Regions from separate parts of the Cutibacterium nasicola genome, predicted to be linked through region 4. Evidence: riboswitches for the same ligand, from Rfam matches in the RefSeq annotation. Region 4 holds a riboswitch; each other region holds the start of a gene.
What was found. A riboswitch is a leader RNA that binds a small molecule or an ion and turns the genes downstream of it on or off. The one in region 4 is predicted to bind cobalamin.
Positions count from the first base shown of each region.

Region 1: it holds a riboswitch for cobalamin, as region 4 does, so the genes downstream of both, ACUCCZ_RS01330 (prenyltransferase/squalene oxidase repeat-containing protein) here and ACUCCZ_RS00115 (anaerobic ribonucleoside triphosphate reductase) in region 4, are expected to answer to the same signal.
Region 2: it holds a riboswitch for cobalamin, as region 4 does, so the genes downstream of both, ACUCCZ_RS01680 (prenyltransferase/squalene oxidase repeat-containing protein) here and ACUCCZ_RS00115 (anaerobic ribonucleoside triphosphate reductase) in region 4, are expected to answer to the same signal.
Region 3: it holds a riboswitch for cobalamin, as region 4 does, so the genes downstream of both, ACUCCZ_RS08645 (FecCD family ABC transporter permease) here and ACUCCZ_RS00115 (anaerobic ribonucleoside triphosphate reductase) in region 4, are expected to answer to the same signal.

Region 1 covers NZ_CP199745.2:294,181-298,258, forward strand. The annotation lists partial or broken gene ACUCCZ_RS01325 (PKD domain-containing protein) at 1-1,269, opposite strand, end outside; gene ACUCCZ_RS01330 (prenyltransferase/squalene oxidase repeat-containing protein) at 1,263-2,429, opposite strand; cobalamin riboswitch at 2,510-2,643, opposite strand; partial or broken gene ACUCCZ_RS01335 (2-oxoglutarate synthase) at 2,825-2,902, opposite strand; partial or broken gene ACUCCZ_RS01340 (hypothetical protein) at 3,030-3,293, opposite strand; partial or broken gene ACUCCZ_RS01345 (hypothetical protein) at 3,340-4,078, opposite strand, start outside.
Region 2 covers NZ_CP199745.2:359,527-363,604, forward strand. The annotation lists gene ACUCCZ_RS01670 (ABC transporter family substrate-binding protein) at 1-62, shown strand, start outside; gene ACUCCZ_RS01675 (hypothetical protein) at 144-815, opposite strand; gene ACUCCZ_RS01680 (prenyltransferase/squalene oxidase repeat-containing protein) at 854-2,743, opposite strand; cobalamin riboswitch at 2,729-2,964, opposite strand; cobalamin riboswitch at 2,963-3,077, shown strand; gene ACUCCZ_RS01685 (leucine-rich repeat domain-containing protein) at 3,186-4,078, shown strand, end outside.
Region 3 covers NZ_CP199745.2:1,827,562-1,831,639, reverse strand. The annotation lists gene ACUCCZ_RS08650 (RNA-binding domain-containing protein) at 1-1,724, shown strand, start outside; cobalamin riboswitch at 2,295-2,470, shown strand; gene ACUCCZ_RS08645 (FecCD family ABC transporter permease) at 2,559-3,578, shown strand; gene ACUCCZ_RS08640 (ABC transporter ATP-binding protein) at 3,575-4,078, shown strand, end outside.
Region 4 covers NZ_CP199745.2:17,205-21,282, forward strand. The annotation lists gene ACUCCZ_RS00100 (hypothetical protein) at 1-297, shown strand, start outside; gene ACUCCZ_RS00105 (cutinase family protein) at 302-1,366, opposite strand; gene ACUCCZ_RS00110 (YbhB/YbcL family Raf kinase inhibitor-like protein) at 1,592-2,053, opposite strand; cobalamin riboswitch at 2,248-2,440, shown strand; gene ACUCCZ_RS00115 (anaerobic ribonucleoside triphosphate reductase) at 2,516-4,078, shown strand, end outside.

The sequences.
Region 1 (4,078 bases), 280 kb from region 4:
CTTGGTGTGGGGGTCGCAGGCGTCTCCTACACCGTTGTGGTCGGTGTCGGTCTGGTCTTGGTTGGCGATGGTGGGGCAGTTGTCCTGGTTGTCGGGCACGCCGTCGCCGTCTCGGGTGACGTGGATGGGGAAGGTGAGGGTGTCACTGGTTCCGGTGGTGTCGGTGATGTGTAGGTGTGCCCGATACTTTCCCAGCTGCTTTAGGGTGCGGGTGATCCTAGGTGTGGCACTGTCGATTTCGTAGTGGCCGTCCCCGTCAAGGTCCCATTGCCAGCGTCTGATGTGCCCGGTTGAGGTGTAGGATGAGGAGGCGTCCAATTCGAGGGGTTCACCTGCACGTACCAGGTTTTGCCCGATGACGTCGGCGCGCATCCGCACCCCAGGCACCGGCGCCACCTGCGAGACACCGGCAGACAGGCCATACATCCTCGGCGGTTTGACCAAGGGACGCACCATCCCGGCAATCTGCTCATGGCCAATCACATTCGGATGATACCAATTATTCTGATCCCAACTTGGAAGTGACCAGGTCTTCCCGGTCCACCCCTCATAGCCGGCAGTCTCATGGAACTCGTTGATCCAGCGATAAGGATTGTGTAAATCAAGATCAATGAAGGACGGTTCTGGCTCATGGGTGTTGAACAGGCTGGTGGTGGGGGCGTAGGTCACTTTGAGGCCATGAGACGTGTTCCAGGCCTTGATGGTGGCAGCCTGCCGGGCGCGGAACTCGTCCTCGGCGGCCCGGACACGGGTCGCCGGTATGCCCGTGCCAGGAACGTCCTCGGCAGCCGGGATGAGGTAGGGGTAGCCGATCAGGATGACACGGGTGTGAGCCGGATCCGCCAGTCGGTGCTGGATATGTGACAGCAATGTCACCGTGTTCGTCATCGTGGCATCAGTCTTCTTGCGTGCTGCGTCAACCGTCCCGCTGCACTTTTTTGCTGACCATGCTATTTCTGCAAAGCAGTTTTCGACGACGTCAGCGAAGTTGAGGTCGTTGCCTCCGGCGGTCATGAGGATCACGCCGGTGTGGGGATCCATGGTATCGGCCTGGCTGATGATGTTGTGGTCTCCGGTGGCGATCTGGGCACCACTCCAGGCCCGCACGTCGAGTTGGTACGTTGTGTCCGTGTTTTTCTGGTTGAGCATGCCGGTGAGTACCGAACCATAGTTCTTGGGGCTGCGATATGACCCATCGGCCGGATACCCATCGACCAGGGTTCCGTTGCCTGCCGAATACGAGTCACCCAGCACAGTGATCTTCACCAGTGTGTGTTGAGGTTTGGGGGTTGGGGTGGTTGTGCAGGTTGGGGTGTTTTTGGGGGTTTGCCGGACCATGTTGAGGCGTAGCCGTGGCCGGTGATGGCCATGATTGCTTGGTCGGTGGCCATGATGTTGGGTTCGTGGTCGTTGCGTTGGGCTTGCCATGCGCCGACTTTCGTGAGGTTTTGTTGGCGGATGAGCCATTGTTTGACGGTTGTCATGTCTTCGCCGCGTTCTGCGAGTGCGCTGGCGAGCATGCCGGTGGAGTTGGCGGCGGAGTAGGTTTCCCAGTAGTCCCCGTCGTCGTGGGTTTTGGTGTTGAGTGCCCATTGGGTGGCGTGGTTGGCGGCTGTAGTGATTTTGGTGTTGTAGTTGTCTGGGATGAGGTGTGGGTTGTGTTGGAGGAGGGTTAGGTCTGATAGGGCGATACCGGTGTAGTCGGGGTCGCCGACGAAGGTCGTGGTGCCGTCGTGGTTCTTTTTGGTGTAGCCGAAAGCGCCGGCATCGGTGCCTCCAGTGCCCTGGGTGGACAACAGCTTGTCGATAATTGTTTTCGGTACTGGGCGGTTGGCTCGGGTTAGTGCGATGGTGATGAGGTGTGGGCCCCAGTACATGGTGACGCGGCGTTGCATGTTGGGGTTGGTGTCGTTGATGTAGCCGGCGAGTTTGATCCACAGGTTTCCGGTTTCCTTGCCGAGGAAGTAGGTGGGGTCGTCTCCGAGGATTTCGGCGGTCATGATGACTTTTGCCAGGCCGGCCGGGTTGTTTTCGATGTATTTCGGGCCGGTTTTTTTGAGGGCTGTGGTCATTTCTGTGACGGTGTCGGGGTGGGCATCGGAGCCGACCAGGGCGATGATGCCGTCAGCGATGCCGCCGGCTTGTCTGTAGTTCTTGGGGTCTTGTTTCCATTTGTTGGCGAGCCAGTCAGCGGCTTTTGCGACGTAGGTGCTGGTGGCGGCGGTGTCGTTGATCGATCCGGGCCACATGGCGCCTTTGACTGGGTTGGTTGGTGGGTTGAAGCAGTAGGGGGTGGAGCCGTCGTCGGTGGTGGTGAGGGGTGTGTGTGATGGGGTGGATGGTGGGTTGGCGAATGCTGATGTTGTGAATGGTGATGCGATGAGTGCACCGGCAGCGAGGCCGGCGATCCATCGAGTGAGTCTGAGCATGTGGCGGGTCTTCTTCCTGAGGCTGCGTTGCGGACAGGGAAGGCTCCCGGGTCGAACTCACCGCAGTCCTCGACGGTGTGTGATGTTCCTTCGACAACCCAGGTACTCCGACTCGGGGGTGGGCCCCTCACGGTTGCGGGTCAGTTCCGGTATCGCACCGAATTCCCCTGTGGCTGCGGTGCCAGCACCGCCCAAGGTGACGTGGATCGTCGGTCTTGGAGGGTACTGCCTGGCACAGAGTACACCTGTTAGGTGTCGGTTACCGGTCAGCACGGTGGCTAGAGCGGCGTCGTGGGAGTCTTGGTCGGTGGTGTCCCCGGCGGCGAGCTGGGCTTGGGTGCGGGCTTGGTCGTCGTAGGTGGGGGCGATTCTCATCGCGGAAGATGCCGATTGGGGTGTGCGCGGTCGGAGTCTATGGCGCGAGCCACGAAGGAGCATCCGGCACCCAGGGCCACGGCCAGGCTGGTGCGCGGCCATGGAGGAGTGCATATCGCAAGGTATTCATGCGGCACGGGAAGTCGATCAGCGTGGAACATCCTGGATCCACGAGGCTGGGTAACTGTCCGGATCCGCTCAAGGGTGCATGGGAATCACCAAGGGCTACACCGTCTGACGAGGCTTGATAAGCGAGATGAGGATTCCGAGAAGGCAAAGAACCCCGGACAATATCGCCGACATCACGTCCGCCCGATCCTTGATCGGCCATGACCACCAGGATGTGTAATTTTCCGTTCTCCCCAACAGAAAGCTTGTCAGAACCCAGATGATTGCAGGGGTGGATGACAATTTCTTGATGCCAATGGCGTTTGTGAGAAGGTTGAAGCCGGACAGCCCAACGATGTTGCGGGTGGAGACAATTCCGATGATCGATTGCGCGCCCAGGCTCTCCAACCAAGCGCTATGTGTCCTCTCAGCATTTTCGCAGTCGAGATCGATAATCTTCGAAAATCCTGGCTTGGTCCTGGATGGACAGCCGATCCATGGACTTCAGCCATTCGCGCGTCTCAGGAGAAAACTCCTGACCCGTCATCGCTATTCCCGAATGTTTCGTCAGTCAGGCGACGACGCGATCCTGAGTGTCGAGAACCCAGACTGCCACCTGATCTTTGTGGTCCTGACACGGGGCGATGGCCAATCCCGAGGCAACGGTCATAACCGCCTTCGACGGCGGCTCAGATACGGATATCGCAGATGTCGACCGCCACATGGTTTCGTGGGTTGATTCCTGCGCACCTTGCCTGTATTCCTTGGGGACGTGCTCTCCACGCTGTGTCTGCTTTCCGGGCCACGGGGCCCAACAGCTCGAGATCGTGAGATTCCCACGCGCACACCACGGGATCACTATCTCTCAGACAGATCTGTGGTCCGGTTCGGGGGCGGGCAGCGGACCTATGCCTTTGGCCGTGTGAAAGCCGATGAACGCCGTCGCAACCAATCCAATAATCAGGGTCACGGTGATACGTGCATGATGATTCCGTCTTCCTGCAATGAGGGCCAGGGTTGACACGATGAGGATCCCACCTGCCATCGTCATTCCAGCTGTGAGGACTCGAGGATTCAACATCTCACCTACGTGCAGCAGCCCATGTAGTAGCCAAAAAGATATCGCAGCTTCATGACCGATACGGCTGGCCCATACAAGACGAGGA
Region 2 (4,078 bases), 340 kb from region 4:
CGAACTTCGGTGCTGCGACCTTCCAGATCGTGCACGCGGAGGACATCGGCTTCCAGAAGTGACGATGAGTTCTCACCTGTGAGAAGCGGGGCCGGGGATGTGATCCCCGGCCCCGCAGTCGTTGCGGGTTGTGATGGTGGGGGTCAGGACTGGCGACGACGCATGACGATCGCGACGATGAGGGCAATGACCACGATGGCAATGACGCTGATCGTGGCAATTGGGCTGTGAGACGAGAAATCGGTGTTCTGAGCCTTCTTGGCGCTGTTGTTGGTCAGCTGGAAGGAGGAACCCTCGGTGCTTCCAGCGGCCAACGTCGGGGGAGTACACGACTTGGTCGTCGGCCTGTTGTAGCACCATCCCTCGATGGATCCGGCGGTTGGCGTGTACTGGTCGGCGCCCTTCTTCGAGTAACCCCACACAGCACCGGCGCCGGAAGCGTGGTAATACGCCCAGTACTGGCCGTTGAAGGTCTTGGGGCAGGTCTCGGGGTGATCGTTCATCGTGCAGATGAGACCCGACTTGTTCCTGCCGATGGTGATTCCGGCCTTCTCCAGCGCGTCGGCGCCGGTCGATGGTGAGTCGACGCACTGGTTGGCCAGCACCTTCTCGTCGTCAGTGATGACGAAGACCCAGACCTTTCTGGTGTTGAGGCAGTCGTCAATGGCTGTCGTCTGACCAGTGCCGACGCTCGGCGAGGGGGCCGCGTGCGCAAAGAACGGGAAGAAGATCGTCAGGGCTGCGAACAACAGAGCGGCGAGCACTCCTCCCATGGTCGGGAGTGCTCGCCGGTTCTCGATGTGGGAAATACTCACATGACGATCATGCCTCAGAGAAGAGCATTCGTCCTGTCTCAGACCCCGGTACGGGGAAGAGCTGTCGCACGATCTGAAGGTGTCGCACGATCTGAAGGGCGGTTCGACGGTCCGACCGGAGCTGGGGTGACCGGGGTGTGCGCGGTAGCGGTGGCCGTCGCAGTGGCGGAACCAGTAGCGATGGCTGACGGGGTCGGGGTGGCCGATCCGGTCGGGGTCACCGTGGGCGTCTCGGTCGGGCTCTCAGTCGGAACAACGGTGGGCGTCACCGTGGGAGTCGGCGTCACCGTAGGGGTAACAGTCGGGGTCGGGGTGGCCGAGGGATCGTATGGTCTCAGATGGGCATCCCAGTTCGGTCCGGCATTCTGGTCAGCGGCGAGGGGCTTGAAGTACCAGCCCTCGATGGAACCAGCCTTGGGATGGGCGTTGCCAGCACCGGTCGTCAAGGACTCCCACGTCACCGACTTGTCAGCGCCGGCCGGGGTGGCGTGCCAGTAAGACCAGTATGCCTCGTGGGTGTCGACCTTCGTCGGGTAACCATCGATCATGGTGACCATGCCGCCGTCGGACGTGACGACGAATCCGGCGGACTCAAGAGCCTCCATGCCGTTGCCGAACTTCGAGGCACACGCACCCTTGGAGGTGCCGTTGTCCTGCTCGATGTAGACCCACACGTGGCCCACGGCGATGCATTTCTGGGCGCCGCTCATGTCGCCGGGCTTGCCGGTCGGAGTGGCCGTGGGAGTGACTGTCGGGGTCTCGGTCGGGGTCACCGTTGGGGTGGGGGTTGGGGTGGTTGTGCAGGTTGGGGTGTTTTTGGGGGGTTTGCCGGACCATGTTGAGGCGTAGCCGTGGCCGGTGATGGCCATGATTGCTTGGTCGGTGGCCATGATGTTGGGTTCGTGGTCGTTGCGTTGGGCTTGCCATGCGCCGACTTTCGTGAGGTTTTGTTGGCGGATGAGCCATTGTTTGACGGTTGTCATGTCTTCGCCGCGTTCTGCGAGTGCGCTGGCGAGCATGCCGGTGGAGTTGGCGGCGGAGTAGGTTTCCCAGTAGTCCCCGTCGTCGTGGGTTTTGGTGTTGAGTGCCCATTGGGTGGCGTGGTTGGCGGCTGTAGTGATTTTGGTGTTGTAGTTGTCTGGGATGAGGTGTGGGTTGTGTTGGAGGAGGGTTAGGTCTGATAGGGCGATACCGGTGTAGTCGGGGTCGCCGACGAAGGTCGTGGTGCCGTCGTGGTTCTTTTTGGTGTAGCCGAAAGCGCCGGCATCGGTGCCTCCAGTGCCCTGGGTGGACAACAGCTTGTCGATAATTGTTTTCGGTACTGGGCGGTTGGCTCGGGTTAGTGCGATGGTGATGAGGTGTGGGCCCCAGTACATGGTGACGCGGCGTTGCATGTTGGGGTTGGTGTCGTTGATGTAGCCGGCGAGTTTGATCCACAGGTTTCCGGTTTCCTTGCCGAGGAAGTAGGTGGGGTCGTCTCCGAGGATTTCGGCGGTCATGATGACTTTTGCCAGGCCGGCCGGGTTGTTTTCGATGTATTTCGGGCCGGTTTTTTTGAGGGCTGTGGTCATTTCTGTGACGGTGTCGGGGTGGGCATCGGAGCCGACCAGGGCGATGATGCCGTCAGCGATGCCGCCGGCTTGTCTGTAGTTCTTGGGGTCTTGTTTCCATTTGTTGGCGAGCCAGTCAGCGGCTTTTGCGACGTAGGTGCTGGTGGCGGCGGTGTCGTTGATCGATCCGGGCCACATGGCGCCTTTGACTGGGTTGGTTGGTGGGTTGAAGCAGTAGGGGGTGGAGCCGTCGTCGGTGGTGGTGAGGGGTGTGTGTGATGGGGTGGATGGTGGGTTGGCGAATGCTGATGTTGTGAATGGTGATGCGATGAGTGCACCGGCAGCGAGGCCGGCGATCCATCGAGTGAGTCTGAGCATGTGGCGGGTCTTCTTCCTGAGGCTGCGTTGCGGACAGGGAAGGCTCCCGGGTCGAACTCACCGCAGTCCTCGACGGTGTGTGATGTTCCTTCGACAACCCAGGTACTCCGACTCGGGGGTGGGCCCCTCACGGTTGCGGGTCAGTTCCGGTATCGCACCGAATTCCCCTGTGGTTGCGGTGCAATTCTAAGCTCGCGGCCACCGCATGTCCACATCCGGGTTCGTCGACGCGAACACTGTTGGTAAGATCCGAGTGGTTTCATCGATGGAGAACCTGGTGCGAATCCAGGACTGTCCCGCAACCGTGTAGGTCGGCAGAGATGTCGACACAGTCGGATCGCTGTCGTTGAAATGTCTCGTACTCAATTCCGTCGTGGACAGCGGAATGGTCGGTCCTGGCTGTGGACGACGACGAAGCGTCCACATGTGAAAGGCAGGACCTGTGAGACGGTTCAAAGGATTGGCCGCGGTGCTCTCCGCGGCCCTGGCCATACCGATGGCCATCGTGTTCCTCGCCCCGGCATCGGCAACGCCGGCCGCGTCCTATGACGATGAGGCGCAGACGTGCATCAATCAGAAGCACGTGTTCGTGTATGCCGAGCGTGATGACGGGCATGTCGACACCGGTTGCGCGTCGAAGTTCTCCAATGGGGTGGAGGCGTTGGAGTCAGCCGGTTTCGACATTGGAAGCACCGATTTCGGTGGCGACCTGGGAATGTTCGTCGATTCAATTAACGGGTACCCGGAGAATCCTGACAAGTTCTACGCCTATTGGGGTTATTTCCATGGCCAGCCGGCAGGTAAGGACGCCACGGTTGACTGGGAGTACTCGCAGTTGGGCGCCAGCAACTATCACCCCAAGCCTGGCTCGATCGAGGCATGGCACTACATGCTCATTGATGGTCCGTGGGAGGTCCCTCCGACCTGGAAGCCGAAGGTCGATCCAGCCCCGAGCACTCCGGCGGCGTCCTTCGAGATTCCTGACAAGGCCCTGCAGAAGTGCATCACTGACAAGCTCGGCACCACCACCCCTACCAAGGAGCAGCTTGCCGGCGTGACGAGTCTGAGCTGCCGGAACTTGGGAATCAAAGACCTCACCGGCATAGATCAACTGACCGGTCTGGAAAAGGCCTTCCTATCGGGCAACAGGATCAGCGATCTCAAGCCGCTGGCCGCCTCCACCGGCATTTTCAGTCTGGATGTTAACAGCAATGAGGTCTCCGACATCTCGCCCCTGAGGTCTTTGACGAAGCTGTCGCGCCTGGATGTCGGCAAGAACCACATCCGCGACCTGTCCGCACTCAAGGACATCAAGGGTTTGGGCGACGCCGACAT
Region 3 (4,078 bases), 790 kb from region 4:
TCGACGCTGCGCTGGAGCACTTGGACGCAGGGCACCGGGTCCCGGAATGCAAGTATCTTGACTTCAAGGAGGATTCCAGTCGACGAGGCAAGCACGGTGAGTTGCTACTGGGTCGACGTGAGGATGAACGAGCCGCTGAGCAGCTTGCCGGTGAAGCCGCGTGCATGGCCAACACCCCTGGGGGTGGTGCTCTGATCGTCGGAGTCAATGACAAGGATGATGGACCATTGCTCATCGGTACATCCTTGGATACCGAGTGGTTGCGGAGGAAGATCTATGAGCACACCTCTCGCGCGTTGACTGTTGACGTCCGAGAAGTCCACGTTCACGATGCCAGGTTGTTGATCGTCAGATCACCCACCGCGCTGGAACCGATCAAGGTCAAGGGAAAGATCCGCTGGCGGATTGGTGATCATTGCGAGGAGATCGACGCAACGTCATGGCACCACCGCCATCAGTACTCTATCCGCTACGACTGGTCGGCGCAGTTCTCAAACGTGAGCCTGGAGGAAGTGCGACCTGCTGCCCTTGACGCAGCACGCGCCTTCCTCCAAGCCAGCACCGACGAGGCGGCGGTGGAATTGGCCAACTGTACGAGTCGTGAGTTGCTGTCCCGGTTGAACGCCATTGATGGTGAGGGCAAGCTCACCAATGCTGCTGCTCTGGTCTTTGTGGGGCGTCCCGAGCCATGCCTTGACTACATACGTCGTGACATGCCCGGTCAGGACAGCGGTGACCGAGTACGTATTGGTGGGGTATCACTGCTTGAGCAGCTCCAACGGGTGTTCGCCGTCGCGCGGGCGTACAACCCTTTATCGCATGTGTCTTCGGGACTTGTCGAGGGGCAGGTCCGCCAGCTGCCGGAACGTGCCATTCGTGAGGCCATCGTCAATGGGTTGGCTCATCGTGAATGGGGGCTGCCCGATGCAACGCTCATCGAGCACAATGGAGCCGTCTTGCGAGTTACCAGCCCCGGAGGATTCTTCGGAGGTGTGACGGCTGAGAACATCATCACCCACCCATCGACGTCCAGAAACGTTGCTCTCACTGAGCTCTTGGCATCACTTCGAATTGCAGAACGTGAAGGTATCGGAGTTGACCGTATGGTTGGTGATTTGCTTCGCCGGGGGCTTCGCATGCCGACCATTCGGGAAATTGACGGTCCCTATGTGGTGACGACGCTTTCCGGTGTCGATCCTGACGTGGCATGGACATCGTGGCTCACTGGTATGGATGTTCCCGAGCTCATGCAAAATCTCCGCACTTTGATGGTTATGCGTTTCCTCACTGATCATCTCTGGATCGACGAGGACATTCTTGCTCCCTACCTGCAAGTCCCCGTCGAGGAAGTTCACGAAACTCTTGAGCTTCTACGGCAGACGGAGTGTGATGGCGAACCCTTGCTGAAGCCCATCCGCGGCGTTCCCGACGAAGTCCTCCCCGCGTTTACCCTCTCCAAGAGAGCAAACAAGCAGCTGGACATGGAATATGCGAATCGCGGTTTGAAGCGTTCAGTGCCTAGTAGAGCAGTGACGGCTCGTCAATATGCCCGGCATCGAGGGCGTATCAGTACGACAGAATTGGGCGTCATCCTGGATGTGTGGGCTTCCAACGTCGGACAGGTCCTCAAGGATCTCATGGCTGACGGAGTACTGCAGCCTTCGTCAGAGGCAATGGCAGGTCGCGGATTTCACTACCTGTGGACAGGTGACGAGGCATCCTGACTTTTTCAGTCCTTATGATCCATCTCGCCAAGTTCCTGGTCAGGCAGAGCGTGTTCCGGTACACCGGAAAGCTAAGTGCACTTCCCCTTTCGGGGCGGTGGAGCACAACTTTTTGACCGAAAGATTGTACTTGCACCCTCGGATTGGGTGTCTGGGTGCAGTCTTCGAGGCTGCTCCCTGTGGTTCTGGCTGCTGAACCAGTCGAGAAAATTGTGCTTACCCTCGCGCTTGTGCTGTTGAGCAGAATTTTTCAGCCACAAAGTTGTACTCCAGGCATGAAGCGGCGGCGGGAGCACAACTTTTCGCAGTGTGGGGAGCTCTGCGCGGTATGGAGATCCTGTCGGTGGCGGTGTTGTGGTCCGTTCGTCTCTGTGGCAGATGTGTCAGGAGTCGTGGTGTCTGTCACCTGGTGTGGCACGAGGTACCTTGCCGAACTGAATTACCACGCGGGTGCGAAGTACCCCGTCGATTGCGCTCGGTGGGTTCCGAGGCGTGTGCCGCACGCGATCCGGCATGTCTGTGACAAGGGGCTGGCGGACGGCACGTCGCGAAGTGCGTGTCACAGGTGCTAGCCTGTCTCGCATACATGGTGCGGCCCCGATGAGGCCGCAGTGAATCCGGTGAGAATCCGGGACTGTTGCGCAGCGGTGACGGTGACGACGTCGGCAAGACCACTGGGAGTGATCCTGGGAAGGGCCGACCGAGAGTGATCCGAAGTCCGAAGACCCCATGTATGACTTGTGTCGTTCGGGCCTCGCATCAAGGTCCTCGCACCCAGAAGGAACAGCTATGCCTTCCTCGAGACGGTCGGCCGAGCGTGACCGCCGGTTGCGGGTGGCACCCCTGGTGATCATCCTCGTCGTGCTCATCGTCGTCAGCGCCGTCGTCTCGCTGACCATTGGTTCGGAACCATTGCCAATGCGTGGCGTTCTTGACACGGTTGGTGCCAGGATCACTGGTGAGCCGGGCCCCGACCCGACGATCGATGTCATCGTCTGGGACCTGCGTGCCCCCAGGGCACTGCTGGCGATCATCGTCGGAGCCGGACTCGCCCTGGCCGGAAGCGGTATGCAGACCCTGGTGCGCAACCCGCTTGCCGACCCCTACCTGCTGGGTGTCTCGGCCGGTGCGAGTGTGGGGGCCACCGCGGTCATCGCCCTGGGGATGTTTGCCTCCTGGGGCCCTCACCGGCTCACCATCGGAGCCTTGGTGGGGGCATTGGGCGCCGCCGGTCTGGTGTACCTCATCTCCATGGCCCAGGGCGGCATGACGCCGCTGCGGCTGGTGCTCTCGGGCGTCGTGCTCTCTGCGGCATTCTCGGCACTGGCGAGTTTCCTCGTCTTCCGCAGCTCGGACCCGCGCGCGGCGCAGTCGGTGCTGTACTGGATGCTGGGATCGGTGTCCGGTGCCACTTGGGACAGTTTGTGGGTGGCAGCCATCGTCACCGCTCTGTCCGTGGTGCTCATGATCGCCTTCTCGGGTTGGCTCGATGCCCTGGCGGCTGGCACCGACGTCGCTCGATCCCTCGGCATCCCCGACACCAGGGTGCGTAAGGCGTTGTTCGTCGGCAACTCGGTACTCGTCGGGGTGCTCGTGGCGGTCTCGGGCGGCATCGGATTCGTCGGACTCGTCATTCCCCACATGTCACGGCTGCTCGTGGGAGCCAGTCACCGGTCGATGCTGCCCGTCGCCGCCGCCATCGGCAGTCTCTTCCTGCTGTGGGTGGACGTCGGCGCCCGCGTCATCGCGGCACCACAGGAGGTGCCTCTCGGCGTCGTCACCGGGTTCATCGGCGCTCCCATCTTCCTGTACCTCATGGGGCGCAGCCAGTACCGATTCTCGAGTGAGTCATGACACGTCTCGAAGTTTGCAACGTCCAGTGCCGCATCAACGACCGCATCATCGTCGACGACGTCAGTTTCACCGCCGAGCCGGGGGAGCTCACCGCCATCGTCGGCGTCAACGGAGTCGGCAAGTCGACTCTGCTGCGATCCATCGCCGGGGTGCGTCAGTTCAATTCCGGAGACGTCCTGCTCGACGGCACCTCCGTCACCGACTACACCCCCATGAAACGTGCTCGGCTCATGGCCTTCGTCGGGCAGGAGGAGTCGCCATCGCCAGACCTCCTGCTGGGTGAGATGGTTGCGCTGGGACGTACTCCGCATCGCAAGCCGTGGCAGGTGGGGCAGCGTTCCGAGCGAAGGATCATCCGGGATTCCCTGGCCTTGGTCGGACTTGACCACCTCATCGATCGTCGCTGCGACCACCTGTCCGGCGGTGAACGGCGTCGCGCCGTCATCGCCCGTGGCCTGGCCCAGGGTGCAGACCTCATCATGCTCGACGAGCCGACCAAT
Region 4 (4,078 bases):
GTCGACCCGGCATTCTGGGCGATGCTCGTCCATGCCGCCCACCTGCCGCACGCCAGCTGGGCCGTCGTCGAGTCCCTCATCTGGGTGGCCTGCAGCCACAGCCTGCTCATCGTCCTTGTCGCTGCCTACCTCGTCGGCGGGCCTGACCGAGTCACTCGGGTGGTGACCAGCATTCGCGAGGACCACGCCGTCGCAGCCCATCGCGGGATCTCTGCGCTGCTGGCGGCCTTCGGGGTCCTGCTGCTCGCCGACGTCATCGGCGTCCTTGCCACCGGGCAGTGGTTCTTCGAGCTTTGAGTACTCAGTGCCAGTGATGGCGACGCTGACGCCGTTGCCCGGTTCGGCCGAGGAACCACCCCAGTGCCAGACCGAGCACTCCGGCACCGACGGCGACGCCGATCTGCAATGGACCCCACTGGCGAGTCGACACCGTCACCGGCTGTCCGTGGGGAAGTGGCGCGCCCTTGGCCTCGGCGGCGCCCACGGCATTGGCGCGCTGGGCGATCCGGTCCAACGAGGCGTCCAGGATGGTTCGGGTGTACCCCATGTGGATGGGGCGACCCTGGTTGAGCTCGTCCTGCCAGGTTGACTGCAAGGTGAGGATGCGCGTCAGGGCGGGGGCGGCGTCGCAGACCGGATCGCCTTTCATGCACACCGAATAGGTCTCGGGATACGCCTCCGCGGGGATGGCCGCGCCGACCTTGACCATGTCGGCGTCCAGGGCTTCATGATCGATGGACTCCTGGCTCAGGCCGAGGGCGGCCTTGATGACTGCCCGCATCTGAGAGTCGCGATCGGCTCCGGGAGTCGCGTTGGCTCGTTCACGCAGGTAGTAGAGCATCGCAGCCATTCCGATGGCGGACTGGTCGGCATCGCCGCTGAGCTCCTGAACGTTCTGTCCCGGGTAATGGTCCGGATTCCCGGCCAGGAGGGCGCCTGCCAGACGTTGCGGGGTGTCGGTCTGGGCGAGGGCCTGGGTGATGGCCTGGGACCCCTGCGAGAATCCGGCGAGCACCACCCATTCCTTCGGGCACTGTTTCTTCTCCTCGTTGAGGAGGGTGGTGAGTTTCTTCGCTCCCAGAGCCGCCGAGTCGAAGTACTCGGTCGACGGCATGGTCGCGTCAAAGAGGAGACTGCTCATCGATGCTCTCTGCAGGGTGTGAGGGTCAGCGGCGGGGTAGTCCAGGTAGACCTGACGAACTGTTCCCCTGCCCTTCCACTTCTGGGCCAGGGCGTCACGAACCGACGTGATGGTGCTGCCGAACGGAGGGGTCTCGCCCGACCCTCGGACGCCGACGAACATCACCGAGGCGCAGCCCATCCGAGAGGCCAGCTCCGAGGACACCGGGTCCGAGTCCCAGCCCATTCCTGCCCCTGGGGTGAGGGTGGCGGCGGACGTGAGCGTTGTTGTGGACCCGCTGGCGTAGCCGGTGCTGGCTGTCGTCGGGGTGGGCGCTGATGGCTCGGCGTTGGCAGAAAGCGGCAGCGTCACCAGGCCGGCGATGACGAGGAGGATGAGCAATGTCTGCCGAAGCTTCACTACGTCAGTCAAGCAGGGGTCGCCGACACCGGACGGCTCGTGTGTCCGTGGTCAGGACTGCTTGAAAGTTCCGGTGATCGACGCGGAGTCCAGCTCGCTGGTGTGGATGACGAAGCGGACCTGGACGTTGGCGGCGTCGTCAGGAATGTCGAGATGCTCGCTCGGCATGGCATGGACGGTGTGGATGTAGCGGTGGGCCGGTCCGGGCGGCGGGCAGGCTCCGGAGTAGCCGTCCTCCTGGTAGTCATTGGTCCACTCGCGCACACCGGAAGGCAGCGGGCCGCCCTCATCGAGGGAGGTGACGTCGGCTGGGATGTCGGCGAGGATCCAGTGCCAGAAGCCGGAACCGGTGGGGGCATCGGGGTCGTAGACGGTGATCGCGTATGACGCGGTGCCCTCCGGGCCGGGCGTCCAGCTCAGCTGGGGGCTGATGTTCTTGCCACCCGCATCTGCATGGGCGTGGGCCAGGTCAATCGGCTGGCCGTCGGTGATCGACGTGCTGGTGATCTCCATGGGTTGTGTCCTTTCCCTGGGTGTGTGTCCATGATGCCAGCCTGATGCGCGATCCGAAGGGGTGTCACGACCGGTTCCGAACGCGGGGAAGCCCACCCCTGATGACGAGGTGAAGGGGTGAGTGTGCAGATGTGATGAGATGCGTATACCCTTCATCTTGTGCTGGTTCTCATCGCCAGACACCAGATGTAGGGGTTGTATCCACATCTGGTGGCGATGGGAGGAAAGAGGGAATCCGGTGGGAAACCGGAACTGCCCCGCAGCGGTGACAGGGAACGACGGCGACATACGCACTGGCCATCCGGTTGGGAAGCGTCGCTCGGTAGGAACTCGTCTGACGGCGAAACGCCCTGAAGTCCGAAGACCTGCCAGCGCCCGGGTCGGCGACCCGGTACGACAACGGGCGTGCGAGACGGCCCGGGGTGAACCTGCCCCACTCGTGCGCTGCTTCGAGGAGAGAGCATGTCGACGATTGTCCAGCCAGACGACCTGACCACCCCACGCACGGTTCCCACGTCCATCCGCAAGAGGGACGGCAGGGTGATCCGGTTCGACTCGACGAAGATCGTCGAGGCCGTCCGCAAAGCCTTCGTCGCCTGTGGCGGCGACGCCCCCGAACTGTTGGCCTCCGAGGTTGCCCTCGAGGTGCTCTCCCGACTGAGCGAGATGGGTGAGGACACCCCTGATGTCGAGGCCATCCAGGACCTCGTCGAGAAGACCCTCATGGATCAGGGACACGACGGCGTCGCCAAGGCCTACATCCTCTACCGTCAGCGTCGCACCGTTGCTCGCGACCAGCAGTCCGCCCTCATGCGTACCTTGCGTGAGATCACCTTCGCCACCGCCGAGGAAGCCGACGCCAAACGGGAGAACGCCAACGTCGACGGCAACTCCGCGATGGGGTCGATGCTGCGCTACGGAACCGAGTCGGCCAAGCAGTTCAACCTGCTCGAGGTGCTCGACCCCTCCCATGCCGCCGCCCATCGTGACGGGGACATCCACATCCACGACCTCGACTTCCTCACCCTGACGACGACCTGCTGTCAGATCAACCTCACCGACCTCTTCGAGCACGGTTTTTCCACCGGCCACGGCGTCCTGCGATCCCCGCAGTCCATCGGTTCGTACGCCGCCCTGGCCTGCATCGCGATCCAGTCCAACCAGAATGACCAACACGGCGGCCAGGCGGTGCCGAACTTCGACCGGGACATGGCCCCGGGGGTCGCCAAGACCTTCAGCAAGGCTGCCCAAACCGGTTTGACGAGGATTTTCGAAGTTCTCGGTGGCGACGAGGACCGTCTTGACCAAGTGCGCCAGGTGGCGTCGGGATGGGTGCTGGAGCCGGACGCGGCCGCGCTGGTCCATGAGAAGGAGCAGGTGGCGGAACTGTTTGCCGGGCTCGTCGACGACACCGACCGGGTCGCCGACAGAATTCGTCGCCAGGCCGTCGAGGAGACACGTCGTCAGACCTACCAGGCGATGGAGGCCCTCATCGCCAACCTCAACACCATGAACTCGCGAGCCGGGGCACAGACCCCGTTCTCCTCGATCAATTACGGCACCGACACCAGCCCGGAGGCGCGGATGGTGATGCACTGCCTGCTGGAGGCCACCGAGGCCGGTCTTGGCGGTGGGGAAACCGCGATCTTCCCGATCCAGATCTTCCGGGTGCACAAGGGCGTCAACCTCGACGACGGTGACCCCAACCATGACCTGTTCCGGCTGGCCTGCCGGGTGAGCGCCAAGCGCCTCTTCCCGAACTTCTCCTTCCAAGACGCCCCGTTCAACGCCGAGTACTACGTGCCCGGCCATCCCGAGACCGAGATCGCCTACATGGGCTGCCGCACCCGGGTGATGTCGAACGTCCACGACCCCTCGCGGGCACAGACTTGGGGACGCGGGAACCTGTCCTTCACCTCGATCAACCTGCCGAGGTTGGCGATCGAGGCCAACCACGACGTTGATGCCTTTTTCGCCTCCTTCGACCGGATGATCGACCTCGTCATCGACCAGTTGCTCGACCGG